DNA from 2 places in the Nonomuraea sp. NPDC049637 genome. Region 2 is predicted to be linked to the other one. Evidence: riboswitches for the same ligand, from Rfam matches in the RefSeq annotation. Region 2 holds a riboswitch; the other holds the start of a gene.
The links. Region 2 has a riboswitch for cobalamin ahead of cobN (cobaltochelatase subunit CobN). Riboswitches for the same ligand answer to the same signal wherever they lie in the genome.
Positions count from the first base shown of each region.

Region 1: it holds a riboswitch for cobalamin, as region 2 does, so the genes downstream of both, AB0J71_RS36945 (ribonucleoside-diphosphate reductase subunit alpha) here and cobN (cobaltochelatase subunit CobN) in region 2, are expected to answer to the same signal.

Region 1 is NZ_JBFAOM010000037.1:23,776-38,275, reverse strand. Features, by position in the region: gene AB0J71_RS36965 (NAD(P)H-dependent oxidoreductase) at 1-151, opposite strand, end outside; gene AB0J71_RS36960 (helix-turn-helix domain-containing protein) at 263-883, shown strand; gene AB0J71_RS36955 (hypothetical protein) at 900-1,874, opposite strand; gene AB0J71_RS36950 (alpha/beta hydrolase) at 1,975-2,922, opposite strand; cobalamin riboswitch at 3,131-3,336, shown strand; gene AB0J71_RS36945 (ribonucleoside-diphosphate reductase subunit alpha) at 3,465-5,885, shown strand; gene AB0J71_RS36940 (ribonucleotide-diphosphate reductase subunit beta) at 5,867-6,898, shown strand; gene AB0J71_RS36935 (DUF4287 domain-containing protein) at 6,956-7,252, opposite strand; gene AB0J71_RS36930 (acyl-CoA thioester hydrolase/BAAT C-terminal domain-containing protein) at 7,358-8,203, shown strand; gene AB0J71_RS36925 (GNAT family N-acetyltransferase) at 8,286-8,792, shown strand; gene AB0J71_RS36920 (alpha/beta hydrolase) at 8,924-9,640, shown strand; gene AB0J71_RS36915 (hypothetical protein) at 9,787-10,107, shown strand; gene AB0J71_RS36910 (hypothetical protein) at 10,135-10,821, shown strand; gene AB0J71_RS36905 (LuxR C-terminal-related transcriptional regulator) at 10,865-13,471, opposite strand; gene AB0J71_RS36900 (SDR family oxidoreductase) at 13,566-14,207, opposite strand; gene AB0J71_RS36895 (SGNH/GDSL hydrolase family protein) at 14,204-14,500, opposite strand, start outside.
Region 2 is NZ_JBFAOM010000041.1:13,162-27,661, forward strand. Features, by position in the region: gene cobO (cob(I)yrinic acid a,c-diamide adenosyltransferase) at 1-29, shown strand, start outside; gene AB0J71_RS38325 (cobyrinate a,c-diamide synthase) at 38-1,414, shown strand; gene cobN (cobaltochelatase subunit CobN) at 1,369-5,049, opposite strand; cobalamin riboswitch at 5,103-5,229, opposite strand; gene cobG (precorrin-3B synthase) at 5,301-6,584, shown strand; gene AB0J71_RS38340 (precorrin-8X methylmutase) at 6,581-7,201, shown strand; gene cobJ (precorrin-3B C(17)-methyltransferase) at 7,207-8,685, shown strand; gene AB0J71_RS38350 (cobalt-precorrin-6A reductase) at 8,676-9,431, opposite strand; gene cobM (precorrin-4 C(11)-methyltransferase) at 9,416-10,171, opposite strand; gene cbiE (precorrin-6y C5,15-methyltransferase (decarboxylating) subunit CbiE) at 10,188-11,396, opposite strand; gene cobF (precorrin-6A synthase (deacetylating)) at 11,544-12,302, shown strand; gene AB0J71_RS38370 (Dyp-type peroxidase) at 12,347-13,558, opposite strand; gene AB0J71_RS38375 (copper chaperone PCu(A)C) at 13,558-14,100, opposite strand; gene AB0J71_RS38380 (MFS transporter) at 14,254-14,500, opposite strand, start outside.

The sequences.
Region 1 (14,500 bases), on a different contig from region 2:
CGATGTGCGGCACCGGCTCGGCGGCCAGGTCGCGGTGGACGTAGGTGCCCTCGGGGTGGGCGGACCGCCACGCCTCGGCGAAGGCGTCGCCGAGCTCGCGGCTGATCGAACGGCGTCGGGCGCTGGCGTCCAGGTGCAGCAGAACGGCCATGAGGGGCTCCTCGAACTAAGTGGACATGATGTCCGGTTTGCGGTCGAGGTGACCGTAGCAACTAAGCGGGCACGTTGTCCACTTATCTCGGAGTGGGTTAGAGTCGCCGCCATGGAGTCCCGTACCGAGTTGCTGACCGGACGTCCCGTGGCGGAGGCGGGCCGCCCGCGCGAGCGCGCCGACGCCGCCCGCAACCGCGCCAAGGTGCTCGCCGCGGCGGCCGAGCTGTTCGCCACCCGCGACCCGCGCGGCGTGACGATGGACGACATCGCCAAGGCCGCGGGCGTCGGGCGGGGCACGCTCTACCGCCGCTATCCCGACACCGTCTCGATCGCGCAGGCCCTGCTCGACGAGCACGAGCGCGCGCTGCAGGAACGCCTGCTGCGCGGCGACCCGCCGCTCGGCCCCGGCGCGCCCCCCGCCGAGCGGCTCGCCGCCTTCTACGCCGCGATGGTCGGCCTGCTGGACGAGCACATCTCGCTGGTCCTGGGCGCCGAGCAGGGCGCGCTGCGCTACGCCACCGGCGCCTACGGGTTCTGGCGGGCGCACGTGCGGGTGCTGCTGACCGAGGCGGGCGTCCCGGAGACCGAGGCGCTGGCCGACATCCTGCTCGCCCCGCTGGGCCCCGACGTCTACGCAGAGCAGCGCAGGCGCGGGCTCACCCCCGGGCAGATCGCCGCCGCCCTGACCCGGCTGGCGCACGGCGTCGTCGCCCGGGACGCCGTGCGCTGACCGCACCGGCGGCGGCTCACCCCCAGGCCGCCGCCTTGTCGTACGGGTCGACGTTCCTGAAGGCCATCCCGACGATCTCCTCGACGTCCTCGTCGCCGTAGGCGCCGGGCAGGGCCAGGCCGAGGCGTTCGAACAGCGCCCGGACCTCCTCGACCGTGGGCGAGAACGACAGCGTCACGTCCTCGGCGCCCCTGAGGTTCAGCGGGCGGGCCTGGCGGAGGCTGGCGTGCAGCTCGGTGGCCCAGCAGTCGAGGGCCAGGGCGTTCCCGGTGATGACGGTGGCGGGGAAGCCGGGCCCCCGCTGCGTGATGAACATGTGGCGGGAGGACAGCTCGTAGCGGAACGTCGAGGCGATCGAGGAGAACCCGATCTCGATGTCCAGGAGCTCGTAGCGCTGGTGATGCCAGCAGGCCGACAACACGGTCGCGTAGAGCTCCCTGCGGGTGCCGTCGGCGGTCCAGGTCAGCTCCGGGCTGTCGTCGTCCAGCGCCAGGCTGCGGTGCAGGCGGACGAACCGCTCGCACAGCGCGAGGTCGTCCGGGTCCAGGATCTCCAGCCGGACCAGCAGCGCCCGCCGTCCCTGACGGGCCTTGGCCAGGCATTCGGGCAGCGTCACCGCGCGCACGTACGCGCCCGTCGAGCCCTTGAAGATCCACCGGTCGGTGTCCCCGCGCGCCTGCGCCAGCACCCGGTTGAACTCCTCGCCGCGCACCAGCCGGACCGCCGACTGCTCCTGGAGCAGGGACGGCAGCAGGTCGAGCTTGCGATCGGCGGCGAGCACGGCCCGCTCCACGGCGTTCTCCGCCGACTGCGCCCGCGTCCGGCTGCGCAGCATGACGAACGCGAGCACCGCCAGCGTGGCCACGGTGGCGTTGCTGACGGCCTCCGCGGTGGCGATGCCCGCGACGTCCAGAATGCTCACGACGACCGCCACCGCCAGGGCGACGAGGATGTCGACGTTGACGCCGACCCAGGCGAGGATGCGCTTCACTGACCGTCCCATCGCGAGGGGCCACGGGGTGACACTTCGAATCATGAAGCAGAACCCGGCGGCACGCGAGGGGCGGCCCGTCCCCGCTCCGGTCGCGGGGTTACGCGGCGAGGGCGTCGCGAAGGAAGCGCAGGATGTCCGCCCGCGCGTCCTCGGCCTGGGGGGCCAGCGCCGGCATGCTGAGGAAGGCGTGCCCGGCCTCGGGGTACTCGGCCAGGCGGGCGGGGGTGCCGGCGGCCCGCAGCGCCTCGGCGTAGCGGCGGCCGTGGTCGGCGATCGGGTCGTGGGTCGGCACCGCCACGAGCGCCGGGGCCAGCCCGCCCAGGTCGTCGGCGTGCAGCGGGGAGAGCGCGCGGGCGTCCGTCCCCTCGGGCACGGCGAGCCGGTGGAACAGCCGCAGCACCGGCACGCTGAGCGTCGGGGTGTCGGCGTACCGGGCGATCGAGGGGTGGTCGAACATCGTCCCGGTCACGTCCACGGCCGGGTTGACCAGCACCTGCGCCTTCAGGGGCAGGCCGGCGTCGCGTGCCCTGATCGCCGCCAGGGCGCAGATCAGGCCGCCGCAGCTCTCGCCGAACAGGACGGTCCGCGCCGGGTCGACACCCCATTGCGCGGCGTGCTCCAGCACGTGGCGGAGCACGTCCCAGCCGTCGTCGGCGGCGTCGGCCAGCGGCGTGCGCCGGTCGAGGAGGCGGTGGTCCACCGAGGCGACGACGGCGGGCAGGCGGGCGGCGAGGTGGCTGTTGACCCAGTCGCTCTGCGGCGCCGTGCCGACGAAGCCGCCGCCGTGCACGTGCAGCACGAGCGGCAGGACGTCCCCCGGCTCTGCCGCGGCGCGCGGCCGGTGGACCCGGACGCGGATGTCGCGGCCGGGCAGCGCCACCGTCCGCCAGTCGATGGTGGCGCCGGGGTCCGGCCGGCCGGTGATCGCCTGGGCCTCGGCGGAGGCGCGCAGCCGGTTCTCCGCCTCGGCGTAGGCGGCCAGCTCGGCGGGGGTGACGGTGTCCCAGTCCGGCGTGACCGGACGGCCGGTGGAGGTCTGGCTCATGGTCGTCTCCTCAGCTTTTCGCTACTTGAAGTATCGATACCTAAGGTAGCGAAAACCGGGCGCGACCGGTCTGTGGCGTCGATCACACGCCCCGCCCGCGCGGCACGCGGAGAGGCGGCCCGGCCGGCCTCGCGACGGGCGGACGGATCGGAGCGCGGGTTCTTCGCAACACGAGATGTTGGGTGTGACTTTTTGATCCACCCTATATATGGTGTTCCCCGCAGCCGGTTCGGTCGCCCCGCCAGGGCGGCCGAGGCAAGAGGGAACCCGGTGGGAATCCGGGACTGCCCCGCAGCGGTGAGTGGGAACGAACGCCGTCACACGCACTGGGCCGACGGCCCGGGAAGCGACGGCCAGTAGGCAGCGACAGCATGCCCACGAGTCCGAAGACCTGCCGGCGCGCCGCGCGCGATCATGCGCGCGCGGCTGCTCCGAGACCGCGTGGGACGGTGGACGGCGCTGGCGAGAGGGCTGTGGCGCCTCGCCGTCCGCCTCCTGCGCGCGTTCTCGGCAGCTGACCGAGTTCACGAGGGGAGAGCGCAGTGACGGTCACAGGGGACCCGATGACGGACCTGGCCGAGCCGGCGCGGGCGGACGCCGACAGGTCCGCGCCGCGGCGCGTGCAGATGCAGGTGCGCAAGCGCAACGGCACCGCTGAGCCGGTCGACGTCAACAAGATCGTACGTGCGGTGGAGCACTGGGCGACCGATCTGACGGACATCGACCCGATGCGGGTGGCCACCAAGACGATCAGCGGCCTCTACGACGGGGCCACCACCGCCGAGCTGGACCGGCTGTCCATCCAGACGGCCGCCGAGATGATCGGCGAGGAGCCGCAGTACTCGCGCCTGGCCGCGCGGCTGCTGTCGGGCTACATCGACAAGGAGGTCCGCGGGCAGGGCGTGGCCTCCTTCAGCCAGGCGATCCGGCTGGGCCACGCCGAAGGGCTCATCGGCGACGAGACCGCCGAGTTCGTCAACGCCAACGCCCGCAAGCTGGACGACGCCATCGACGTCACCGCCGACCTGCGGTTCGAGTACTTCGGGCTGCGCACGGTCTATGACCGTTACCTGCTGCGCCACCCGTCCACCCGGCTGGTGGTGGAGACGCCGCAGTACTGGCTGCTGCGCGTGGCCTGCGGGCTGGCCGAGACGCCCGCCGAGGCCGTCGGCTTCTACCGGCTCATGTCGTCGCTGGCCTACCTGCCCAGCTCGCCGACGCTGTTCAACTCCGGCACCCGGCACACCCAGATGTCCTCCTGCTACCTGGTCGACTCGCCCCGTGACGAGATCGGCTCCATCTACGACCGGTACGCCCAGGTGGCGCAGCTGTCGAAGTTCGCCGGCGGGATCGGCATCTCCTGGTCGCGGGTGCGCTCCCGGGGCGCGCTGATCCGCGGCACGAACGGGCACTCCAACGGCATCGTCCCGTGGCTGCGCACGCTCGACGCGTCGGTGGCCGCCGTCAACCAGGGCGGCCGGCGCAAGGGCGCGGCCTGCGTCTACCTGGAGCCCTGGCACCCCGACGTCGAGGAGTTCCTGGAGCTGCGCGACAACACCGGCGAGGACGCCCGCCGCACCCACAACCTCAACCTGGCCAACTGGATCCCCGACGAGTTCATGCGCCGGGTCGAGGCCGACGGCACCTGGTCGCTGTTCGACCCCGACGAGGTCCCCGAGCTGCCCGACCTGTGGGGCGAGGCGTTCGAGGAGGCCTACCGCGCCGCCGAGCGCGACGGCCGGTACGTCCGGCAGATCAAGGCCCGCGACCTGTACGCCAAGATGATGCGCACCCTGGCCCAGACCGGCAACGGCTGGATGACCTTCAAGGACGCCGCCAACCGCCTGTGCAACCAGGCGGCCGAGCCCGGCAACGTGGTGCACCTGTCCAACCTGTGCACCGAGATCGTCGAGGTGTCCAGCGACGCCGAGACCGCGGTCTGCAACCTCGGGTCGGTCAACCTCGCCGCACACCTGACCGGCGGCGACATCGACTGGGAGCGGCTGCGCGCCACCGTCCGCACCGCGGTCACCTTCCTCGACCGGGTGATCGACATCAACTACTACCCGAGCGAGCAGGCCGCGGCCAGCAACCCGCGCTGGCGTCCGGTCGGCCTCGGCGTGATGGGCCTGCAGGACGTCTTCTTCGCCCTGCGCCTGCCGTTCGACTCGGCCGAGGCCAAGGAGCTGTCCACCCGGATCGCCGAGGAGATCTACCTGTCGGCGCTGGAGACCTCCGCCGGCCTGGCCGAGCGTTTCGGCGCCCACCCCGCCTACGACCAGACGTGGGCGGCCCGCGGCCGGCTCCAGCACGACCTGTGGGGCCGGAACGGCACCCAGTCCGCGCGCTGGGACGCGGTGCGCGAGCGCATCGCCGCGCACGGCCTGCGCAACTCGCTGCTGATCGCGATCGCGCCGACCGCCACCATCGCCTCGATCGTCGGCTGCTACGAGTGCATCGAGCCGCAGGTGTCCAACCTGTTCAAGCGCGAGACGCTGAGCGGGGAGTTCCTGCAGATCAACAACGCGCTGGTGGCCGAGCTGAAGTCGCGCGGCCTGTGGAACGAGCGCGTCCGGGCGGCCATCAAGCAGGCCGAGGGGTCGGTGCAGGGCATCGCCGAGCTGCCGGAGGACGTGCGCCGGCTGTTCCGCACCGCCTGGGAGCTGCCGCAGCGGGCGCTGATCGACATGGCCGCCGCGCGCTCGCCGTTCATCGACCAGAGCCAGTCGCTCAACCTGTTCATGAGCGCGCCGACGATCGACAAGCTCTCCTCGATGTACCTGTACGCCTGGAAGTCCGGCCTGAAGACCACCTACTACCTGCGCTCGCGCCCGGCCACCCGCATCCAGCAGGCCACCGTGCCCCTCGCGCCCTCCGCGCCCGCCGCGCCCCGCGCGAACAAGTCCGAGGAGGCCCTGGTGTGCTCCCTGGAGAACCCCGAGTCGTGCGAGGCCTGCCAGTGACCCCCGAGGAGAACCCGATGTTGCTCGACCCGGGCATGAGCCTGACCCTGCGGCCCATGCGCTACCCCCTGTTCTTCGACCGCTACCGCGACGCGATCAAGAACACCTGGACGGTCGAGGAGGTGGACCTGCACTCCGACCTGAAGGACCTGCCCAAGCTGTCGGCGGCCGAGCGCCACCTGGTCAGCCGCCTGGTCGCCTTCTTCGCCACCGGCGACACGATCGTGGCCAACAACCTGGTGCTCAACCTCTACCAGCACGTCAACGCCCCCGAGGCGCGCCTGTACCTGAGCAGGCAGCTGTTCGAGGAGGCGGTGCACGTCCAGTTCTACCTGAACCTGCTGGACACCTACGTGCCGGACGAGGAGGAGCGGTTCGCGGCGTTCGCGGCGGTGGAGAACATCCCCTCCATCAGGCGCAAGGCCGAGTTCTGCTTCCGCTGGATCGACTCCATCGGCAGCCTCCAGCGGCTGGAGACCCGCGAGGACCGGCGGGCGTTCCTGCTCAACCTGATCTGCTTCGCCGCCTGCATCGAGGGCCTGTTCTTCTACGGCGCGTTCGCCTATGTCTACTTCCTGCGCTCGCGCGGCCTGCTGAACGGGCTGGCCTCGGGCACCAACTGGGTCTTCCGCGACGAGTCCATGCACATGGCCTTCGCCTTCGACGTGGTGGACGTCGTCCGGCAGGAGGAGCCGGACCTCTTCGACGAGGAGATGGCCGGCCAGGTCAGGGAGATGCTGGCCGAGGCGGTCGACTGCGAGGCGCAGTTCGCCGAGGACCTGCTCGGGCAGGGCGTGCCGGGCATGTCGACGGCGGACATGCGCGCGTACCTGGAGCACGTGGCCGACCGGCGGCTGGCCCAGCTCGGCATCGAGCCGCTGTACGGGTCGAAGAACCCGTTCGCGTTCATGGAGCTGCAGGACGTGCAGGAGTTGTCGAACTTCTTCGAGCGGCGGGTGTCGGCGTACCAGGTGGGGGTGACCGGCTCGGTCAGCTTCGACGCCGACTTCTGACTCCTACAGATCTACAACGTAAAGCCGCCCGGCGGGAGATGAATCCCCGCCGGGCGGTCAGGCGGGGCCGGGGCGGTTGTCCTTGCCGTCCAGCCAGAGGACGTCGGACTCGTCGCGGTGGGAACCGGTGCCGCCGACGTGCCTGGCGTCGATCTGCGGCCCCTTCTTGATCACGTGGACGAGGGCCATGGCGTGGCCGCGTCCGAGGTCGTAGTCCTGCTTGAGCCAGTCGATGATCGTCCCGGCCTTGGTGGACGGGGCGTCGAAGCCGCGTTCCTTCGCCAGGGCGATGAACTGGCGGGGGGTCAGCCCGGTCTTGCCCTCGATGTTGTCCAGGTAGGCCTGGAAGGACATGGTGTGCTCCGCTCGTCATGGGGTGTTCCGGCCATGATGCACCATTTCGGTGAGCGCGCGGTCTCAGTAGAATGCCGTTCCGCCCAAGGCCGAGGGGTGACGGTGATGGACGAGCGCGAACTGAGCTCCCCGTGGGAAGGCGTCCTGGTCACGCCCGGCCCGGCCGTCCGCACGGGCGTGCTCGTGCTGGCGGGGTCGAGCGGGCGGATCGAACGGGACAGGGCCCGCCTGCTGGCCGCGGAGGGGGTGACCGCGCTGTCGATCCGCTGGTTCGGCGGTCCGGGGCAGCCGCCCGGCATCTGCGAGATCCCGCTGGAGACGTTCGTGTCGGCCGTCGATCTGCTGGAGTCCACCGGCGTCCGGCGGGTCTGCGTGCTGGGCATGTCGAAGGGGGCCGAGGCCGCGCTGCTGACTGCCGTCCGGGACCCTCGGATCGGCGGGGTGGTGGCGCTGTCGCCGACCTCGGTCGTGTGGGGCAACGTCGGGCCGGGGCCGGACGGGGAGAGGCGTCCCTACCGGTCGTCCTGGACGTGGCGGGGGCGGCCGCTGCCGTTCGTCCCGTACGACGACGACTGGGCCGAGGCCGAGCCCGAGCACGGCCCGCTGGCCCTGCGCGAGCTGTACGAGCTCAGCGAGCGCACGTTCGCCGGCCTGGTGCCGGCCGCGGAGATCCCGATCGAGGCGGCGGCGGCCGACGTGCTGCTGGTGGCGGGCGGGGACGACGCCATGTGGCCGTCCCTGCCGTTCGCCGGGCGGCTGGCCGCCCGGCGTCGCGCCGACGGGCTCCCGGTGCGGGTGGTCAGCCGGGCCGAGGCCGGTCACCGTCCGCGCCTGCCGGGGGAGGGGCCCGCCCCCGAGTCTCCTGACTTCCTCTACGGGGGCGACCCGGTCGCCGACGCCGGGCTCGGAGCCGACGCCTGGCCGCACATCCTCGACCTGCTGCACGGCTGACGCCCGCGGGTCGCCTGCGATGATCGTCTTCTGCTAGTTTGTACCTTCCGGCCGGATGTTGCATCTGGCCGAGAGTGCTTGTATGAGCATTTCTCCGGTAAGCGTGCGGCCCGTCGAGGCCGCGGACCATCCCACCGTCGAACGCCTCTGGCTCATGTTCCGCCACGACATGGCGGACTTCCAGGGCGGCCTGCCCGACCCCGACGGCACCTACCACGGCGACCGCCTGCGCACCGCCCTCGACGGCGAGGACTGGACGGCCTACCTGTTCACCAGCGGCGACCGGCCGGTCGGGTTCGCGTTCGTGCGTGCGGCGGCCGGACCGGTCCGGGTGCTGAACAGCTTCTTCGTCGTGCGCGGGGCGCGCCGGTCCGGGATAGGGCTGCGGGTCGTCCGGGAGGTGATCTCCCGGCATCCCGGGCCGTGGCGGATCGCCTTCCAGGACGCCAACACGGCGGGCGTGGCGTTCTGGCGGCGCGTCGCGACCGAGTTCGCCGGTGCGGCGTGGACGGAGGAGCGCCGGCCCGTCCCGAACCGCCCGGACGTCCCGCCGGACGTGTGGATCTCCTTCACCGCGGCGGAGAACTGATGGTGTGGTACGTTTTGCCACGCATCGAACTGAGGAGGTGAGACCGATCAACGTCGTGACAGGTCGGGGCTCCCTCATGCGCATCGCCTAGGGAGCGCCCGCACAAGCATCCCGAAAGGCTCAAGACGCGCATGCGTTTTCTCTCCCGGACGTCGGCCGACGGCGTCATCGAACGATCCTTCACCCTCGGCGACGTCCCCGGCGTCCTGTGGACCCCACAGGACGCCGAGCCCCGCGGCCTGATCCTCATCGGGCACGGCGGCGGGCAGCACAAGCGGGCCCCAGGCGTCGTCGGACGCGCGCACCGGCTGGCGGCCGAACGCGGCCTCGCGGCGGCGGCCATCGACGCCCCGGCCCACGGCGACCGGCCTCCGGGCGCCGAGCACGAGCGACTCATCGCCGCGCTGCGGGAGCGGATGGCCGGCGCGGGCGACCCCACCCCGCTGCTGGCCGAGCTGCACGCGCTGCTGGCGGCCCGGACCGTGCCGGAGTGGCGGTCGGTCCTGGACGCGCTCGGCGACCAGGGGCCAGTGGGTTACTGGGGCGTGTCGCTGGGCTGCGCCCTGGGGATCCCGCTGGTGGCCGCCGAGCCGCGGATCGGCGCGGCGGTCCTGGGGCTGAGCGGCACCTCGCCGGCCTCGGCCCAGGCCGCCGCCGGGATCACCGTCCCGGTGCGGTTCCTGCTGCAGTGGGACGACGAACGGGTGCCGCGGGCCGAGGCCCTGGCCCTGTTCGACGCCCTGGCCTCGGCCGAGAAGACCCTGCACGCCAACCCCGGCGGGCACGCGGACGTGCCGGACTTCGAGATCGACAGCGCCCTGCGCTTCCTCGCCGACCGGCTGGCCTGAGGCCGCCGCCGGCCGGGAGGCCGTCCCGGCCGGCGGGCCGCCGATGAGTACGGGCGGGCGCGGCTGAGCACGTGCGTGCTCACGACAGGGGACCCGCGGCGCGGCCACCATCGTGGTGCAGGAAGACCACGGCATGGAGGTGGGCGATGCACGACGAGCAGAACGGCGACCGGGAGCCGTCCGTGGGCAGGAGAGGGCTGCTGCGGCTGACGGGGGCGGCCGCGGTGGCCACGACGGCGGCGACGGTCCTGCCGACCGGGCGGGCCGCGGCGACGCCGGCCGGAGAAGCGCGGACGCAGACGCAGCGGCAGGGGGCGGACGGCTCGGAGGCGCGGGACCGGGACTGGCGGTTGCGCACCGAGCAGCTGCGCGCCAACGGCGACAGCCTCCGGCGCAGCGCCGAGCTGACCAGGCAGAGCCTGGCCGGCCAGACGGCCCTGCGGATCCCCGCCGGACCACCCCGCTGACCACAGCCGACACAAGGAGGACGGACCATGACGTTTTTCGCAAGGGTCGACTGGACGTGGGAGGCCGGCGGCGCGGTCCTGGGCGCCCCCACCGTCGCCCCCGCCGTGCACGACCTGGCCACCGGCCATCTGGCGCTGCGGATGGCGACGAACCGCGGCGCGCCTTCCACCGCGGACCAGATCACCTCGCTGGGCGCGTCGATCGGCGTCCCGCGCAATGAGAACGGGCGCATCGACGGGCCCTCGGTGGCCCAGGTCGGGGCGACGTTCCGGCTGGACCCCGACTCCCGCTTCCACGTCGAGAGGTCGTGGAACTCCTCCGAGCTGTCGGTGACCCTCGCCGTCAGCCTGGAGGACCTCACGGCGGGCACCGTCGTCACCGGGCCGGAGTTCGTCATCGCGCGGGACTCGGGGTTCAACGTGGGGGAGAACAAGCTGCTGTTCAGCAACCCGGCGCCGGGCGGGTCGGCGGCGGTCAGCGGCGACTTCGCCTGCGCCGCCCGCCACGACTACCGGGCGTGGATCGACCTGCACGCCCGCGTCAGCGGCGCGGGGTTCGGCGGGAGCGGCGGGTCGGGGGCCGACCTGATCGCCGGCGTCGTCGCGCCCACCCTCTCCTTCCTGTGGTACTTCACGCCGTTGCAGGGGGCCGCGCCGTCGTCGTGGACCCGCGAGGCGACCGCGCCACCCGCCCGCGCCGCCGACCGGGTCTGACGACCGGGCCTGGCGGCCGGGCCGGGCGGTGCGGTGGCGGCCGTCAGGGGCGCAGGACGTCGCGCAGCTCGCCGCGGCTGGTGACGCCGAGCTTGGCGTAGGCGCGGGCGACGTGGTTGTCGACGGTGCGTTTGGAGATGCCCAGCCGTTCGGCGATCTGCCGGTGGGTCAAACCGGTCAGCGCCAGCGTCGCCACCTCGCGCTCGCGGGCGGTCAGCTCAGCGGTCGAGGGCAGCCGTTCGGCCAGGGCCAGGCCGGGGCAGCGGCGCAGGTGCTCGGCCGACAGGCCCCAGCAGCGCCGGGCGGTGTGGGCACGGCCGCGCTCCTGGTGACGGCGCGCGGCGCGGCCGTACCCCTCGGCGGCCAGGGGGTGCAGGCCGAGGCGGGCGAAGTCCCCGGCCGCCGCCTCCAGCGCGGCGGGGTCGCCGGTACTGATCGCCGCCGCGTATCGCAGGTAGGGGGACTCGCCGCCGTCCGTGGTGGCGGCGGGCGGGGCGGTCCGTACGTCCGCGCCGAGCCGGACGGCGTCGGCCAGGGCGAGCGCGTGCACCGCCGCGGCGCCCATGGCCTGCGCCCGGACGGCGGTCGCGCGGGCCAGGCCGGCCGCGGCGCGGGCGTCGCCCCGGGCGGCGGCCACCCACGGCCGGGCCAGGTCGGCCCACAGCCCGAACATGGTCGCGGGCGGCCACTCCAGGCGGTCGGCGGTGCGCAGCGCGGCCTGCGCGGCGTCGGCCTCACCGGCCAGCGCCTCGGCGTGCGCGACCTCGCCGTAGAGCAGGCGGTGGAGCAGGCGGCCGGTGACGGTGTCGGGCCGATGGAGGACGACGGCCTCGCGCAGCCTGCGCCGGGCCTCCGCCACGTCGCCGGTGAACCGGGCGACCTGGGCCATCGCGATGGCCGCCACCATCAGCGCGTACTCCCAGCCGTGGGCGAGGGCGGCCTCCTGCTCGCGTCCGGCGAGCCGCGCGGCCAGGTCCGTACGGCAGGCCAGGAGCGCGCCCTGCACCTGGACCAGCGCGGTGGTCGGCGGCAGCCACGGCATGTTCTCCACCGCCTCGGCCAGCACGGGATCGCGCGCGTCGTGCGGCGGCGCGGGCGGCCGGCCGCCGTAGGCGCCGGCCAGCTCGTGCGCCAGGCGGGCCTTGACCTCGGCCTCCTTGTTGACCATCCCCGCCCGGAACAGCGGCGGCAGCTCCGACAGCGCCGGGCGCAGGTCGCCGGAGAACGCCGCGAACACCGAGCCCAGGGCCGCCCGCTCCTCGGCGTGCTCCGAGGTCAGGGCCGCGTCGCGGACGGGCAGCGCGCGATGGGCGGCGGGGTCGCCGAGCCCCCAGAACAGCGTCTCGGCCCGGCCGAACGCGATCTTGTCGTGGTGGTGGCCGGCAGTGGCGACGGCGTCCATGACGTCGAGCATGGCCATGAGCTCGCCGGTGCGCTCGCCCGAGATGAGCACCCGCCACAGGACCTGCGCCGCGCCGACGCCCTGCTCGACGTCGCCGTTCAGCAGGGCCGACTCGGTGGCGGCGCGGGCGAGCTGTTCGGCCAGCGGCAGGTCGAGCAGCGTCCAGGCGCGCCGGGTGGCGATCAGCAGCATGCCGGGCGGCGGCTGGACGCCGGCGTCGAGGCTCCAGCGGACGATGCGCAGCGCGTCGGAGCGGCGGCGGGCCCCCGTGGCGGCGATGGCCTCGGCCAGCACGCGCTTGGCCCTGCGGGTGCGCAGCTCCGGGCAGCCGTCGCGCAGCGCCTCGCCGTACAGGGGGTGGGCCAGGCGCAGCAGGGAGCGGCGGCCGTCGCGCTGGATCCACAGCAGGCCGCGCGCCTCCAGGCGGGTGAGCAGGTCTTCGGGGACGAGCCGGGTGACCACGCCGACCGAGACGGGCTCGGCCAGGGCGAGCAGTTCGAGCGCCCACCGTTCCTGGTCGGCGAGCGCGCCGAGCCGCCTGGCCACCAGCTCGGTCAGCCGGGGGGCGACCAGCCAGGGGCCCTCCCATCGCCACACGCCCTTGGTCTCGGCCAGCGTCCCGGCCTGCATGCCGGCCAGCACGACCTCGCGCAGCAGGAGCGGGTTGCCGGCGGTCAGCTCGTGCAGACGGCGTACGGTGAGCTCGGCCGCCTGGCCGCCGAGCACCTCGTGCAGCACCTGGCCCACCTCGGACGGCGACAGCGCGGCCGGCTCGATCCGCTCGGCCAGCCCTTCGGTCCACAACGCGGCCAGCCACTTGGAGAACGGCTCGCCGGCGCGCAGCACCACCAGCACGAACGCGGCCCGCGTCCGGGCCAGGTGGCGCAGCACGGCCGCCGACTCGTCGTCGAGCAGGTGGGCGTCGTCCACGACGACCACCGCGCGGCGCGACCCGGCCGTCAGGGCCGCGACCATGGCCCGCACCAGCACGCCGCGGCTGGCCACGCCCACGACGCCGTCGGGCACGAGCACGCCGAGCGGGCCGAGCGGCACGTCGGAGTTGCCCGAGGTGGCCGGCACCGAATGCACGACGAACCTGGACGGATCGAGCGTGGCGAGCGCCTCGTACACCAGCCGGCTCTTGCCGACGCCCGGCGGGCCGGTGATCGCCAGCGCGCCGGCCGCCGGATCGCGCAGGGCGGTGGTGACGCGGCCCAGATCGGACTCCCTGCCCACGAACGGCCACATGCCCGCCTCCCGCTGCGTCGTCTGCCGCAGTCTGACACGCCGGACGGGCACGAGTCAGCCGGAATGTCGCCTTCGCTGGCGTTCGCCTGGCGGATCAGGAGCCGCCGGCGATCTCGACGACGGCGTGGCGGTTGTGCTCGTCGGTGAGGTGGTCGAGCAGGTAGTGGGCCAGGTCGGCGCGGGAGATCGAGCCCGCCTTGGCCAGGGGCGCGTTCTCGGCGGTGCGGTAGCGGCCGGTCAGGGGGCCGTCGGTGAGCATCGGCGGGCGCACGATCGTCCAGTCGATGTCGTGGGCGGCGGTGACGGCGGCCTCCATGCGTCTCATGTCGGCGTAGCCGTGCCGGTAGAGGCGCTGGATCACGAAGCGGGTGACCAGGCGGCGGCCCAGCGGCGTGCCCGGCGGGATGTCCAGGCCCGCCGACGACAGGCACAGCAGGCGGCGCACCCCGCCGTCACGCATGGCGGCGATGACGTTGGCGGTGCCCTGGGAGTAGACGGTGGTGGGGTGGCCGCGGTCGGTGCTGCCCAGGCAGGACAGCACGGCCTCGTGCCCGGCGACGGCCTCCCGCCAGGGGCCGGGGGTGAGCACGTCGCCGCCGATCACGCTCACCCGCTCGCCCGCCGGGACGCGGGCGGGGTCGCGGGCCAGGACGGTGACGTCGTGCCCGGCGGCGACCGCCTGCTCGACCACCTGGCGCCCGGTGCCGCCGGTCGCGCCGAGGACCATCAGCTTCATGCCGCACCGGCCAGGGCCCGTACGACGGCCTCGGCGATCTCACGCTGGCCCTCGATGCTCAGGTGCACGCCGTCGTCGAGGAAGTGGTGCTCCTCGCGGACGGCGAGCCTGGTGTCCACGACCGGCTCGGGACGGCCCAGCAGGTGGTCGGCGGGGGCGTCGACGTCCTTGCTGGCCCAGGTGATGCCGGCGCGCCGGAAGTGCGGGTAGGCGGCGGCGCGCGGCTCGTCGAAGGGGCTGGGTGTGAGCCAGACCCAGCGGACGGCCCCCCGCTGCTGGGCCAGGTCGTGCAG
Region 2 (14,500 bases):
AGAAGGGGCAGAAGGGCATCGAGTGGTAGTTCCGCGCCTGGTGATCGCCGCGCCGTCGTCGGGCAGCGGCAAGACGACGGTGGCCACCGGGCTCATGGCGGCGTTGCGGGCGCGCGGACTGCGGGTCTCGCCGCACAAGGTGGGGCCGGACTACATCGACCCCGGCTATCACGCGCTGGCCGCCGGCCGTACCGGCCGCAACCTGGATCCGTGGCTCGTCGGGGAGGAGCTGGTCGCCCCCCTGTTCCTGCACGGCGCGGCCGGGTGCGACGTGGCGGTGGTCGAGGGCGTGATGGGCCTGTTCGACGGCAGGGGGGACACCGGGTTCGCCTCGACCGCGCACGTCGCGACGCTGCTGGACGCGCCTGTGGTGCTGGTCGTGGACGCGGCCCGGCAGAGCAGGTCGGTGGCGGCGGTGGTGCACGGGTTCGCCACCTTCGACCCGGACGTGCGGGTGGGCGGGGTGGTGCTCAACCGGGTGGGCTCCGACCGGCACGAGGAGTTGTGCCGGTCGGCGCTGGCGGCGGCGGGCGTGCCGGTGCTGGGGGCGATCCGCCGCGACGACGCCGTGGCCACCCCCTCCCGGCATCTGGGGCTGGTGCCGGCCGCCGAGCGCCGGACCGAGGCGGTCGCCGCCGTGGACCGGCTGGCCGCGCTGGTGGCGCGTTCGTGCGACCTGGACGCGTTGCTGCGGCTGGCGCGCTCCGCTCCCCCGCTGGGCGGCCCCGCCTGGACGCCGCCGGCGCCCGGCGCGACGGGCGACCGGCCGCAGGCGCGGGGGGCTGCGGGCGACCAGCCGGAGGTGGCGGGGGCTGCGCGTGAGCGGCCGGTGGTGGCCGTGGCCGGCGGGGCGGCGTTCACGTTCGGCTACGCCGAGCAGGTCGAGCTGTTGCGGGCGGCGGGTGCGGAGGTGGCCGTCTTCGACCCGCTGCGCGACACGCGGCTGCCGGACGGGACCGGCGCGATCGTGATCGGCGGCGGCTTCCCGGAGGTGTACGCCGCCGAACTGGCCGCCAACGAGCCCCTGCGGCAGCAGGTCGCCGCCTTCCCCGGCCCGATCGCCGCCGAGTGCGCGGGGCTGCTGTACCTGTGCGACGAACTGGATGGTCAGCGCATGTGCGGGCGCGTCCCCGGGCGGGCGCGGATGACGTCCCGGCTGACGCTCGGCTACCGGGACGCCGTCGCGCTGCGGCGCTCGCCGCTCACCAGGACGGGCGAGCGGCTGCGCGGGCACGAGTTCCACCGGACGGCCGTCACGTACGCGGGCGAGCCGCTGTTCCGCTGGGACGGCGGCCACGACGGGTACGGCGATCCCGGCGTGACCGCGTCCTACCTGCATCTTCACTGGGCGGGCGCGCCCGGCCTGGCTCAGCGGCTGGTGTCGTCCTCCAGGTCGCCCTCGGTCTTGAGGTAGACCTCCTGCAGGCCGCGCAGGACCTCTGGGTCGGGGTGCTGCCACATGCCGCGCTCGGCGGCCTCCAGGAGGCGTTCGGCGATGCCGTGCAGCGCCCAGGGGTTCGAGCGGGCCATGAACGCCTGGTTCTCGGGGTCGAGCACGTACGTCTCCGTCAGCTTGTCGTACATCCAGTCGGCGACCACGCCGGTGGTGGCGTCGTAGCCGAACAGGTAGTCGACGGTGGCGGCCAGCTCGAAGGCGCCCTTGTAGCCGTGGCGGCGCATGGCGGCCAGCCAGCGCGGGTTGACGACCCTGGCGCGGAAGATCCGTGAGGTCTCCTCCGACAGGGTGCGGGTGCGCACGGCGTCGGGACGGGTGCTGTCGCCGACGTAGGCGGCCGGGGCCCTGCCGGTGAGCGCCCGCACGGTGGCGATCATGCCGCCGTGGTACTGGAAGTAGTCGTCGGAGTCGGCGATGTCGTGCTCGCGGGTGTCGACGTTCTTGGCGGCGACGGCGATGCGGCGGTAGGCGTCCTCCATCTGGGGGCGGGCGGCGACGCCGTCGAGGTCGCGGCCGTAGGCGTAGCCGCCCCACACGGCGTACACCTCGGCCAGGTCGGCGTCGTCGCGCCAGTTGCGGCTGTCGATGAGCGGCAGCAGCCCGGCCCCGTAGGCGCCGGGCGCGGAGCCGAAGACGCGCATGGTGGCCAGCCGCTCGTCGCCGCCGGTCGCGGCCACGTGGGCGCGGACGTAGTTCTCCTCGGCCGGCTCCGCCAGCGACGCGACCAGCCGTACGGCGTCGTCGAGCATGCCGACCACGTGCGGGAAGGCGTCGCGGAAGAAGCCGCTGATGCGGACCGTCACGTCGATGCGCGGGCGGCCCAGCTCGGCGAGCGGGATCGGCTCCAGGCGGATGACGCGACGCGACGCCTCGTCCCATTCGGGGCGGACGCCGAGCAGGGCCAGCACCTCGGCGACGTCGTCGCCCGCCGTGCGCATGGCGCTGGTCCCCCACACCGACAGCCCGACCGAGCGCGGCCACTCGCCGGTGTCGGCGCGGTAGCGCTCCAGCAGCGACTCCGCCATGGCCTGGCCGGTCTCCCAGGCCAGGCGGCTGGGCACCGCCCTGGGGTCCACGGAGTAGAAGTTGCGGCCGGTCGGCAGCACGTTGACCAGGCCGCGCAGCGGGGAGCCGCTGGGGCCGGCGGGCACGTAGCCGCCGTCCAGGGCGTGCAGGACGTGGTCCAGCTCGTCGGTGGTGCGGGCCAGGCGCGGCACCATCTCGGCGGCGGCGAACGCCAGCACCCGCGCCACCAGCTCCACCCGTCCCTCGGCCACACGGCCCACCGATGCGGCGGGAGCGGCACCGGGCGTACCGTCCGACGCGTCGGGAGCGAGGCCGGGTGTCGCGTCCAGTACCGCGCGGGCGACGGCGGGGGCTGCCTCCGGGGCCCAGGCGTGCTGCTCCATGGCCTCGACCAGGGCGCGGGCGGTCGTCTCCGCGCGGTCCACGTCGCCGAGCCCCGCCGTGCCGTCCTCGGCCAGGCCGAGCGCCTCGCGCAGGCCGGGCAGCGTCTCCCGGCCGGCCCACATCTGGCGGGCGCGCAGCATGGCCAGCACCAGGTCCACCCGGACCTGGCCGGTGGGCGCCTGGCCGAGGACGTGCAGGCCGTCGCGGATCTGCGCGTCCTTCACCTCGCACAGCCAGCCGTCCACGTGCAGGATGAGGTCGTCGAACTCGCTGTCGTGCGGCCGGTCGGCCAGCCCGAGGTCGTGGTCGAGCCGGGCGGCCTGGATCAGCGTCCAGATCTGCGCCCGGATCGCGGGCAGCTTGGCGGGGTCCATGGCGGCGATCGTGGCGTGCTCGTCCAGGAGCTGCTCCAGCCGGGCGATGTCGCCGTAGGTGTCGGCGCGGGCCATCGGCGGCACCAGGTGGTCCACCAGCACGGCGTGCGCGCGCCGCTTGGCCTGCGTGCCCTCCCCCGGGTCGTTGACCAGGAAGGGGTAGACCAGCGGCAGGTCGCCGATGGCGGCGTCGGTGCCGCACGCGGCCGACATCCCCGCCGACTTGCCGGGCAGCCACTCCAGGTTGCCGTGCTTGCCGACGTGCACCATCGCGTGCGCGCCGAACTCGGCCGACAGCCAGCGGTAGGCGGCCAGGTAGTGGTGGCTGGGCGGCAGGTCGGGGTCGTGGTAGATGGCGATCGGGTTCTCCCCGAAGCCGCGCGGCGGCTGCACCATCACCACGAGGTTCCCGGCCCGCAGCGCGGCCAGCACGATGTCGGTCCCGTCCTCGCCCTCGTGCACGAACAACTCTCCGGGCGGCGGCCCCCAGTGGCGCTCCATCTCCTCGCGCAGGGCCGCGGGCAGCGTCCGGTACCACTGTTCGTAGGAGGCGGCGGAGATGCGGACCGGGTTGCCCGCCAGGTGCTCCTCGGTCAGCCAGTCCTGGTCCTGGCCGCCGGCGGCGATCAGCGCGTGGACGAGCGCGTCGCCGTCCTGGTCGGCCACGCCGGGGAAGCCGTCGCCCAGGTCGTACCCCGCCTCGGCGAGACGGGCCAGCAGCCGGACGGTGCTCGCCGGGGTGTCCAGCCCGACCGCGTTGCCGACGCGGGAGTGCTTGGTCGGGTACGCCGACAACATCACCACCAGCCGCCGTTCGGCGGGAGGGGTGTGCCGCAGCAGGCCGTGGCGCACCGCGATGCCCGCCACCCGGGCGGCCCGCTCGGGGTCGGCGACGTAGACGGTCAGCCCGTCGGGGTCGATCTCCTTGAACGAGAACGGCACCGTGATGATCCGCCCGTCGAACTCCGGGATCGCCACCTGCGAGGCGGCGTCCAGCGGCGACAGCCCGTCGTCGTTCTCCTCCCAGGCCTGGCGGGTGGTGGTCAGGCAGAGTCCCTGCAGGATCGGCACGTCGAGCTCGGCCAGCGCGCCGACGTCCCAGGCCTCGTCGTCGCCGCCCGCCCCCGCGGTGGCCGGACGGGAGCCGCCCGCCGCCAGCACCGTGACGACCAGGGCGTCCGCCGCGCGCAGCGTGTCCAGCAGCTCCGGCTCGGCCGCGCGCAGGGACGAGCAGAAGACCGGCAGCGCCTGCCCGCCCGCGTCCTCGACGGCGTCGCACAACGCCTCGACGAACGCGGTGTTGCCCGCCACGTGGTGGGCCCGGTAGTAGAGCACCCCCACCACGGGACCGCCGGTGGTCCTGGCGGGGCGGTCCAGCCGTCCCCAGGTGGGGGCCGGGACGGGCGGCTCGAACCCGTGCCCGGTCAGCAGGACGGTGTCGGACAGGAACGCGTGCAGCTCGGCCAGGTTGGCCGGGCCGCCATGGGCCAGGTAGGCGTGCGCCTCGGCGCACACCCCGCCGCTGACGGTGGACAGCTCCATCAGCTCGGCGTCGGGCGCCTGCTCCCCGCCCAGCACCACCACCGGGCGGGGCCCGGCCAGCAGCGCGTCGAGCCCTTCCGGCCAGGCCCGCCGCCCGCCCAGCAGGCGCACCACGACCAGGTCGGCGCCCTCCGTCAGGCCGGGGACGTCCTCGGCGGTCAGCCGGGCGGGATTGCCCAGACGGTAGCCCGCCCCGCAGGCGCGGGCGCTCAGCAGGTCGGTGTCGGAGGTGGAGAGCAGCAGAACGGTACGGCTGTCGCCAGGCACGGCGCATTCCTCCCTCGGGGTCCTCGCCCCGGTCGCGGGTGACACGACGGCAGGAGTCTCCTGGCTCCCGGATCGACGCTCACCCCGGCCTTCCCGTCCGTCGCCGGACAGTGGCCTCGTGGTGGGGTTCGCTCCCCGGTCACAGTGGCGGGACCGCGCCGGATTCGCACCGGCTTCCTCCCATTGCCATCGTCTACGCCGAAGCTTACGGCAGGAGCGACCCGTCCCAGAAGTGGCGTTACGATCCCTTCGTGCCCGTAGGTGAATCTTCCGGACGTACGCGTCCCGATGCCTGTCCGGGGGCGCTCCAGGTGCACGAGGCCGCCGACGGCCCGCTCGCCCGCGTGCGCCTGCCCGGCGGCGCGGTGTCGGCCGCGCAGCTCCGCGTGCTCGCCGGGTGCGCGGCCGAGCTGGGAGCGGGCGTGATCGAGCTGACGTCGCGGGCGAACGTCCAGGTGCGGGGCCTGCGCTCGCCCGAGGTCTTCGCCGGGCGCATCGCGGCGGCCGGGCTGCTGCCGTCGCCCGCGCACGAGCGGGTGCGCAACATCCTGGCCTCGCCGCTGAGCGGGCGCGGTCCTGACGGGCTGCTGGACGTGCAGGCGATGGCGGACGCCCTGGACCGGGCGCTGTGCGCGCGGCCCCGGCTGGCCGCGCTGCCGGGACGGTTCCTGTTCGCCCTGGACGACGGCACGCGGGACGTCGCCGGGCTCGGCGCGGACGTCACCTACGCGGCGACCGGGCGGCTGCTGCTCGCCGGCGCCGACACCGGGCTGACCGTCGCCCCGGACGCGGCCGTGCCGCTCATGATCGACGCCGCCGAGGCGTTCCTGGACGAGCTGTCCCCCGACGGCCCGCGCGCCTGGCGCATCCGCGACCTGCCGGACGGCACCGCCGCGATCGCCACCCGCCTGCGCGACGGCCGACCAGCCCGAACGAACGCCCCGAACGCACTGGACGCCCCGGAGGCCCCGCAGGCGCCCCACACCGCCGACGCCCCGCAGGCCGCGGACGCCGCGAACGCGCCGCCCTCACCCGCCCCCGCGCGCCGCCCGTCCGCGGGCAGGATCGCGCAGCGGGACGGCCGGGTGGCGATCGAGGCGCTCGTGCCGCTCGGCCGTCTGACGTCCGCCCAGGCCGGAGCGCTCGCGGACCTCGGGCGGCCGGTGCGCCTGACCCCCTGGCGAACCGTCGTCCTGCCGGACCTCTCCCCCGGCTCCCCCGGTTCCTCGGGCTCCCCGGGCTCCCCGGGATCCCCCGGCGAGGCGGACCGGATCGAGCGGGCGCTGGCCGCCGCCGGGCTCGTCACCGACCCGGACTCCCCCTGGGCCGGGGTCACCGCCTGCACCGGCCGTCCCGGCTGCGCGAAGGCGCTCGCCGACGTGCGGGCGGACGCCCGCCAATGGGTGCGGAGCCTCGGCCGCGCACCCGCCACACCCGTCCACTGGGCCGGTTGCGAGCGGCGCTGCGGCCTGCCGCGCGGCCCGGTCCGCCAGCTTATCGCGACCATCAACGGATACGAGGAACGCCAGGAGTGAGCGACTACATCCGCGACGGCGCCGAGATCTACCGGCGCTCGTTCGCGACCATCCGCGCCGAGACCGACCTCACGGGCCTGCCCCCCGAGGTCGCCCAGGTGGCGGTGCGCATGATCCACGCGTGCGGCATGACCGACCTCGTGACCGACCTGGCCTGGTCCCCGCGGGTCGTCGCGCGGGCCAGGGCGGCGCTGCGCGGCGGCGCGCCGGTGTTGTGCGACGCCATGATGGTCGCCTCCGGCGTGACCCGGCGCAGGCTGCCCGCGGGCAACGAGGTGCTGTGCACGCTGGGCGATCCGCGCGTCCCCGAGCTGGCCGAACGCCTCGGCACCACCCGCAGCGCCGCGGCCCTGGAGCTGTGGCGCGCCCGCCTGGAGGGGGCGGTGGTGGCGATCGGGAACGCGCCGACCGCGCTGTTCCGGCTGCTGGAGCTGGTGGCCGAGGGCGCGGGACGCCCCGCGGCCGTGCTCGGCATCCCGGTCGGCTTCATCGGCGCGGCCGAGTCCAAGCAGGCGCTGGCCGGCAGCGACCTGGAGTACCTGGTGGTGCACGGCCGTCGCGGCGGCAGTGCGATGACGGCCGCCGCGATCAACGCCATCGCGAACGAGACGGAGTGAGGACCATGTCAGGACGCCTGTACGGAGTCGGCCTGGGCCCCGGTGACCCCGAGCTGGTCACGGTCAGGACGGCCCGGCTGATCGGCGAGGCCGACGTGATCGCCTACCACGCCGCCCGGCACGGCCGCAGCATCGCCCGATCGATCGCGCTGCCGTACATGCGCGAAGGCCAGATCGAGGAGCTGCTGCTCTACCCGCTGACCACGGAGACCACCGACCACCCCGGCGGCTACCAGGGGGCGCTCGACGACTTCTACGCCGACTGCGCCGAACGCCTGGCCGCCCACCTGGACGCGGGCCGCACCGTGGTCGTGCTGGCCGAGGGCGACCCGCTGTTCTACGGCTCCTACATGCACATGCACAAGCGGCTCGCCCACCGCTACCCGACCGAGGTGGTGCCCGGCGTGACCTCGGTCAGCGCCGCCGCCGCCGTGCTGGGCCGGCCGCTGGTCGAGCGGGACGAGGTGCTGACCGTGCTGCCCGGCACGCTGCCCGCGCAGGTGCTGGCCGAGCGGTTGCGCGACACCGACTCGGCCGCCGTGCTCAAGCTGGGCCGCACGTTCGGGAAGGTGCGCGACGCGCTGGCCGAGGCGGGCCGCCTCGACGACGCCTGGTACGTCGAGCGGGCCACCATGGGCGCCGAGCGGGTCGCCCCGCTCAAGGACGTGGACTCGGACGGGGTCCCGTACTTCTCGCTGGCGCTGCTGGCCAGCCCGGCCGAGCGCACGTTCGTCCCCGAGCGCCCGGTGGACGAGGGGCGGGGCGAGGTGGCCGTGGTCGGCCTGGGCCCGGCGGGACGGCCGTGGCTGACGCCGGAGGCGCAGGAGGCGCTGGCCGCGGCCACCGACCTGGTCGGCTACGGCCCGTACGTGGACCGGGTGGCCCCGAACGCGCGCCAGCGCCGCCACCGCACCGACAACCGGGTGGAGGCCGAACGCGCCAGGCACGCCCTTGAGCTGGCCCGGGACGGGGCCCGCGTGGCGGTCGTGTCGTCCGGCGACCCGGGCGTGTTCGCCATGGCCAGCGCCGTGCTGGAAGCCGCCGCCGACTTCCCGGACGTGCCGGTGCGGGTCGTGCCGGGACTGACCGCCGCCCAGGCGGTCGCGGCCAGGGCGGGCGCGCCGCTCGGGCACGACTACTGCGTGCTGTCGCTGTCCGACCTGCTCAAGCCGTGGAAGGTGGTGGCCGACCGGCTGTCCGCCGCCGCGCGGGCTGACCTGGTGCTGGCGATCTACAACCCGGCCTCGCGGAGCCGTACGTGGCAGGTCGCCGCCGCCCGGGACCTGCTGCTGGAGCACCGGGCGCCGGACACCCCCGTGGTGATCGGCCGCGACGTCGGCGGCCCGGAGGAGAGCGTCACGGTCACCACGCTCGGCGAGCTGGACCCGGGCCAGGTGGACATGCGCTGCCTGCTGATCATCGGCTCGTCCACGACCCGGGCCACCGAAGGCGGCGTCGTCTACACCCCGCGCCGCTATCCCTGAACCCAGGCTGCCGCCGCCGCCACGCTGTCCGTCGCCCGGACGCCCGCGGGCAGCGGCGGCCGGTCCACCATGATCACCGGCAGGCCGAGCTCACGGGCCGCGCCGAGCTTGGCCGTGGTCATGCCGCCGCCGCTGTCCTTGGTCACCAGCACGTCCAGGCGGTGCTCCCGGATCAGGGCGCGCTCGCCCTCGACGGTGTACGGCCCCCGGTCCAGCAGGACGTGCACGTTCGCCGGCACGGGCCCCTCCGGCGGGTCCACCGACCTGGCCAGCAGCCACACGCCGGGCAGCGGCGCGAACACCGGCAGGCTGCGGCGCCCGGTCGTGAGGAAGACCCGGGTCTCCCGGCCGGCCGCGCCCCACCGCTTCGCGGTCAGCAGCCCGGCCGCCGCCTGGAGGGAGCCGACCCGCAGCCACGCGTCGCCCGGTCGCTCCCGCCATCCCGGACGCCGCAGCACCAGCAGCGGCACCCCGGTCGCCGACGAGGCCGCGACCCCCGAGGCGGTCATCCGCTCCGCGAACGGATGCGTGGCGTCGACCAGCACGTCGATGCGCTCCTTCAGCAGCCACGCGGCCAGGCCCGCCGGCCCGCCGAACCCGCCTTCCCGCACCTCGCCCACGGGCAGCCGCGGGTTGTTCACCCGTCCCGCGAGTGAGGACACCACGTGCAGCCCGGGGGCGGCGGCCAGCTCGGCGGCCAGGGCGCGGGCCTCGGCGGTGCCGCCGAGGATCAGGACCCGTCGCACGCCCGCTCCCTGGCGTCGCTGTAGAGATGGCTGTCGGGGAACTGCGTCGCCGACAACACCCGGCCCACGACGATCACGGCCGTCCGCCGGATGCCCGCGTCGTGGACCTGTCCGGCGATGTCGGCCAGCGTCCCGCGCAGGATCACCTCGTCGGCCCGGCTCGCCCGCGCCACCACGGCCACCGGGCAGTCCGGGCCGTAGGAGGGCAGCAGCTCGGCCACCACGGCGTCGATCCGCTGCACGGCCAGGTGCAGCACCATCGTGGCCCGGCTCGCGCCGAGCGTCGCGAGGTCCTCGCCGTCCGGCATGGGGGTGGCGCGGGCGGAGGTGCGCGTCAGGATGACCGTCTGGCCGACGCCGGGCACGGTCAGCTCCCGGCCCAGCGCGGCCGCCGCCGCCGCGAACGCCGGAACCCCCGGCACCACCTCGTACGGCACGCCCAGGGCGTCCAGCCTGCGCATCTGCTCGGCCACGGCGCTGAACACCGACGGGTCGCCCGAGTGCAGCCGCGTCACGTCGAGACCGTCGCGGTGGGCGGCGGCCAGCTCGGCGACGATCTCGTCGAGCGTCAGGTCCGCCGTGTTCACCAGCCTGGCCCCCGGCGGGCAGGCGTCGAGCAGCTCACGCGGCACCAGCGAACCGGCGTACAGGCAGACCGGCGACGCCTCCAGCCGCCGCAGGCCGCGCAGCGTGATCAGGTCGGCGGCGCCGGGACCGGCTCCGACGAAGTACACGGTCACGGCCGGTCCCCCTCCGTCATCGTTGATCCTTCCTTGTGATCGACCACACGGTCACCGGCATCGCCGCCCGCCAGCCGGTGAACCCGCCGACCGGCGAGGCCCGCTGGACGCTCAGGCGCACCAGGTCGCCCCCGAGCCTGCCGTACCAGTGGGCGAGGACGGCCTCGGACTCCAGGGTGACGGCGTTCACCACCAGCCGGCCGCCGGGGCGCAGCGCCGTCCAGCAGCGTTCCAGCAGGCCGGGGGCGGTCGCGCCGCCGCCGACGAACACCGCGTCCGGCTCGGGCAGCCCGTCCAGCGCCCCGGGGGCCTTGCCCTCGACCACGCGCATCGACGGCACGCCGAGCCGCTCGGCGTTGCGCCGGACGGCGGCGGCCCGGTCGGCCCTGCTCTCGATCGCCACGGCGGCGCACGAGGGGTGGCTGCGCATCCACTCGACGGCGATGCTGCCCGCCCCCGCGCCCACGTCCCACAGCAGCTCGCCGGGCATCGGGGCCAGGCGGGACAGGCTGACGGCGCGGACCTCCCGCTTGGTGAGCTGCCCGTCGTGCTCGTAGGCGCCGTCGGGCAGCCCCGGCACCCTGGCCAGGGGCTCGGCGTCCCGGGCGAGGACGCACTCGACGGCGATCACGTGGAGCGCGGGCGCCTGGCCCTCCGTCCAGCTCTCCGCCGTCCCCCGCAGCGCGGACTCGCGCGGGCCGCCCAGGTCCGACAGCACCGTCATCGGGCTCGGCCCGTACCCGTGCCGGACGAGCAACCCGGCGACCACCGAGGGCGAGCCGGGCCCCGCGCCGAGCACGACGACCCGGCGGCCCGGCTGGAGGGCGGCGGCCAGCGCCGCGGGCGGCCGGCCCACCAGGCTGACGACGTCCACCCGCTCGGCCGGCCAGCCCAGGCGGGCGCAGGCCAGCGACAACGACGACACGTGCGGCAGCACCAGGACGCGCTTCGCGCCCAGCAGCCGGACCAGGGTCGAGCCGATGCCGTGGAACATCGGGTCGCCGCTGGCCAGCACGCACACCTCGCGGCCGGCGTACCGGTCCATGAGCGCGGGCAGGGCGGGCAGCAGCGGCGACGGCCACGGCACGCGTTCGGCGGCCGTCGCGGGCACCAGGCCGAGCTGCCGCACGCTGCCCATGAGCACGTCGGCGGCCTCCACCGCGCGGCGCGAGCCCGGGGGCAGGCCGTCCCAGCCGTCCGCGCCGATCCCGACGACCGTGATCACGCGTCGCGCCGGGTCAGCTGGAGCTCCTCGGCGACCCGCTGACGGGAAGCGGCGAAGGCGGCGCCCTGCTCGGCCAGGTTCACGATCCTCCTCTATGGCAAAGTGCGAGGGATATCGTATATCTGCCTATCTGGCAGACTTTGGCGGGTGAAACGGCTTCTCGTCATCGGGATCGGCGCCGGCGATCCGGACCATCTCACCCTGCAGGCGGTCAAGGCCATCGCAGCCACGGACGTGTTCTTCATCGTCGACAAGGGCGAGATCAAGCACGAGTTGATCCAGCTCCGCCTCGACCTGATCGCCGAGCACGGCCGCAGGCCGTACCGGATCGCCGAGGCCCGCGACCCGGAACGCGACCGCACCGCCCCCGCCTACACCGCCGCCGTCGAGGACTGGCGCTCGCGCCGCTCGCTCGCCTGCGAAGCGCTCATCCGCGACGAACTGGGCGCCGGCGAGACCGGCGCGTTCCTGGTGTGGGGCGACCCGGCCGTCTACGACAGCACGCTCGCCATCCTCGACGAGATCCGGCGACGCGGGAACGTCGCCTTCGACGTCGAGGTCGTCCCCGGGATCAGCAGCGTGGCCGCCCTCACCGCCCGCCACCGCATCGGCCTGACCCAGGTCGGCCGGCCCACGCACCTGACCACCGGCCGCCGCCTGGCGGAGCAGGGCCCCACCGCCGACGACATGGTGGTCATGCTCGACGCCCACAACTCCTTCACCGGTCTCGACGACTTCCACATCTACTGGGGCGCCTACCTCGGGACGCCGGACGAGATCCTGGTGTCGGGGCCGGTGCCCGAGGTCGGTGAACGCATCCGGCGGCTGCGTGCCGAGGCCCGCGACCGCAAGGGCTGGATCATGGACACGTACCTGCTGCGCCGCCGGTCGCCGGAGGACCGCTGACCTGACACCGAGATGGCGCCGCCGGGTCGGCAGGCCCCCTCGCGTCATGCCAGCAGTCCCTGCCCGATCCAGCCGCCGGGCGGGCAGCCCGGCGGGATGGCGAACACGGCGGACCCGATCGGCGTGGTCCACTCGTTGAGCAGGTCGGCCTCGGCCAGCCGGCGCTGCATGGGCAGGAACTGCGTGCCGACGTCGGCCTGGTAGGAGGCGAAGAGCAGGCCGCTGTCGGGGTGTCCGGCCGCGGTGAGCCCTTCGTCGTAGTTGTAGGGGCGACGGAAGATCCCCTTGGCCGGGTCGGCGCTGTGCGCCCGCCTGATGTGGGCGTACTCGGAGATGACCGGGAACCCCACGGGCGTCAGCTCGGCGAAGTCGGGCGGGTCGTGCTCGGCGGTCCCGGTCAGCGGGGCGCCGGTGTCCAGGCGGCGGCCGACCGTGAACTCCTTGGCGACCCGGTCGGCGGCGTCCCACGTCTCCAGTTCGACCCGGATCCGCCGCAGCACCAGCGTGGTGCCGCCGCGCAGCCAGGCGGGCGCGTCCGCGCCGGCCCACACCACCCGGTCGAAGACAGGGCTCCCGGGGACGGCGTTGGCGGTCCCGTCGAGCTGCCCCATGATGTTGTGCTGGGTCAGCCCGGACGCCTGCACCCCGGCGGCCCGCCGGAACCCGCGCTGGACCCATCGGACGCGGGTGAAGGCGCGGGCGTCCTTGATGATCATGCGGAGGGCGTGGGCCACGGTCAGCGGGTCGTCGGCGCAGATCTGCACCAGCACGTCGCCGCCGTTCCACCGGGGCTGCAGCCTGTCGATGGAGAAGCGGGGCAGCGCCTTCAGCGAGGACGGACGCGCGTCCGCCAGGCCCACCGCGTCGAACAGGCCGGGCCCGAACCCGAAGGTGACGGTCAACCGGGCGGGCAGCACCGCCAGCTCCGGTTCGGTGTCGGCCAGGGCCGGACCGCCCGCGGTCAGGCGGCGGGCGTCGTCGGTCAGCAGCCGCATCATCCGGGCCACCGCCTCCCGGCCGACGCCGCCGCGCAGGTCCAGTCCGACGAAGACGGCGTGGGCCTGCGGGACGGTGGCGATCCCGGCCTGGTGCGGGCCGTGGAAGGGCTCCACCGCCGAGCCCGTCGGAGGGGCCTGCGCCGCGGCCGGGCCCGTCGAGGCGGCCGGTGTCGCGAGCACGCCGGCCGCGGCGGCGGCGGTCGAGGCCAGCAGGCCCCGCCGGGTCAGGCGGGACCTGCTGCCGGTGTGCGCGTCCATCAGTGCTCGCCCTCACCGGGCTGGTAGTTCTCCTTGCCGCCGGCGAAGTTCTTGCCGATCGCGGTGAAGCGGAGGGTGGAACCGTCGGCGAGGGTCAGGGTGAAGGGCACCTCGGCTCCCGGCTCCACCTTCCCGGTGACGCCCATCAGCATGATGTGATCGCCACCGGGGGCCAGCGGGTGGGAACCGCGAGCAGGGACCACGAACCCGCCCTTCTTGGGGCGCATCACCATCTTGCCCCCGGAGTCCACCACTTCGTGCAGCTCGACCTTCGGAGACAGCGGCGAGGTGCCGGAGACGACCGTCAGCTCCGCGTCGGTGTTGTTGACCAGGGTGCCGAAGGCGGCGGTCATGCCCTTCCCGCCGGTCTTGATCCAGGGGTCGGTGATGGTCAGAGCGGGCGAAGGCGCGGTGGCGACGGTGGCGGCGGCGGCCGGCGACGCCGACGCGGTCGTGCCCTGGCCGCCGCAGCCGGACACGAGCACGGCCACGGCCAGCGCCGCGGCGGGAAGAAGCGGGGAACGCGAACGGAGAGAGTGCATGGTGGGCCTTTCCAGGCAGGCCTCGGCGCACGGCGGGATCTCCCACCGCGCCGGAGGCGGATCAGGCAGGGGCGCTCGACGCGGCCGCGACGTCCGCGGCCACGCGGACCCGGACGAAGCCGGGCATGACGACGTACTCCGGCACCACGGGGGTCAGCCGGAGAAAGCGATCACCTGCGTGCACGGCGGGCCACGCGTGGGCGCGGCGTGTGCCGGCACCGCCGAGCGCAGCCGCTCCGGCTCGGGCGCCGTCACCACGACGACCGGCTGGCCCAGCGGACGCGGGAGGAGTGCCAGGAGGACCCGGCACAGCCGCGCGGCCAGGCGGTGCAGCAGCCCCCACAGAGCAGCCTCGCCCCGGGCCAGCCACAGGGCGATCAGCCCGGTGGCACCGGCATGC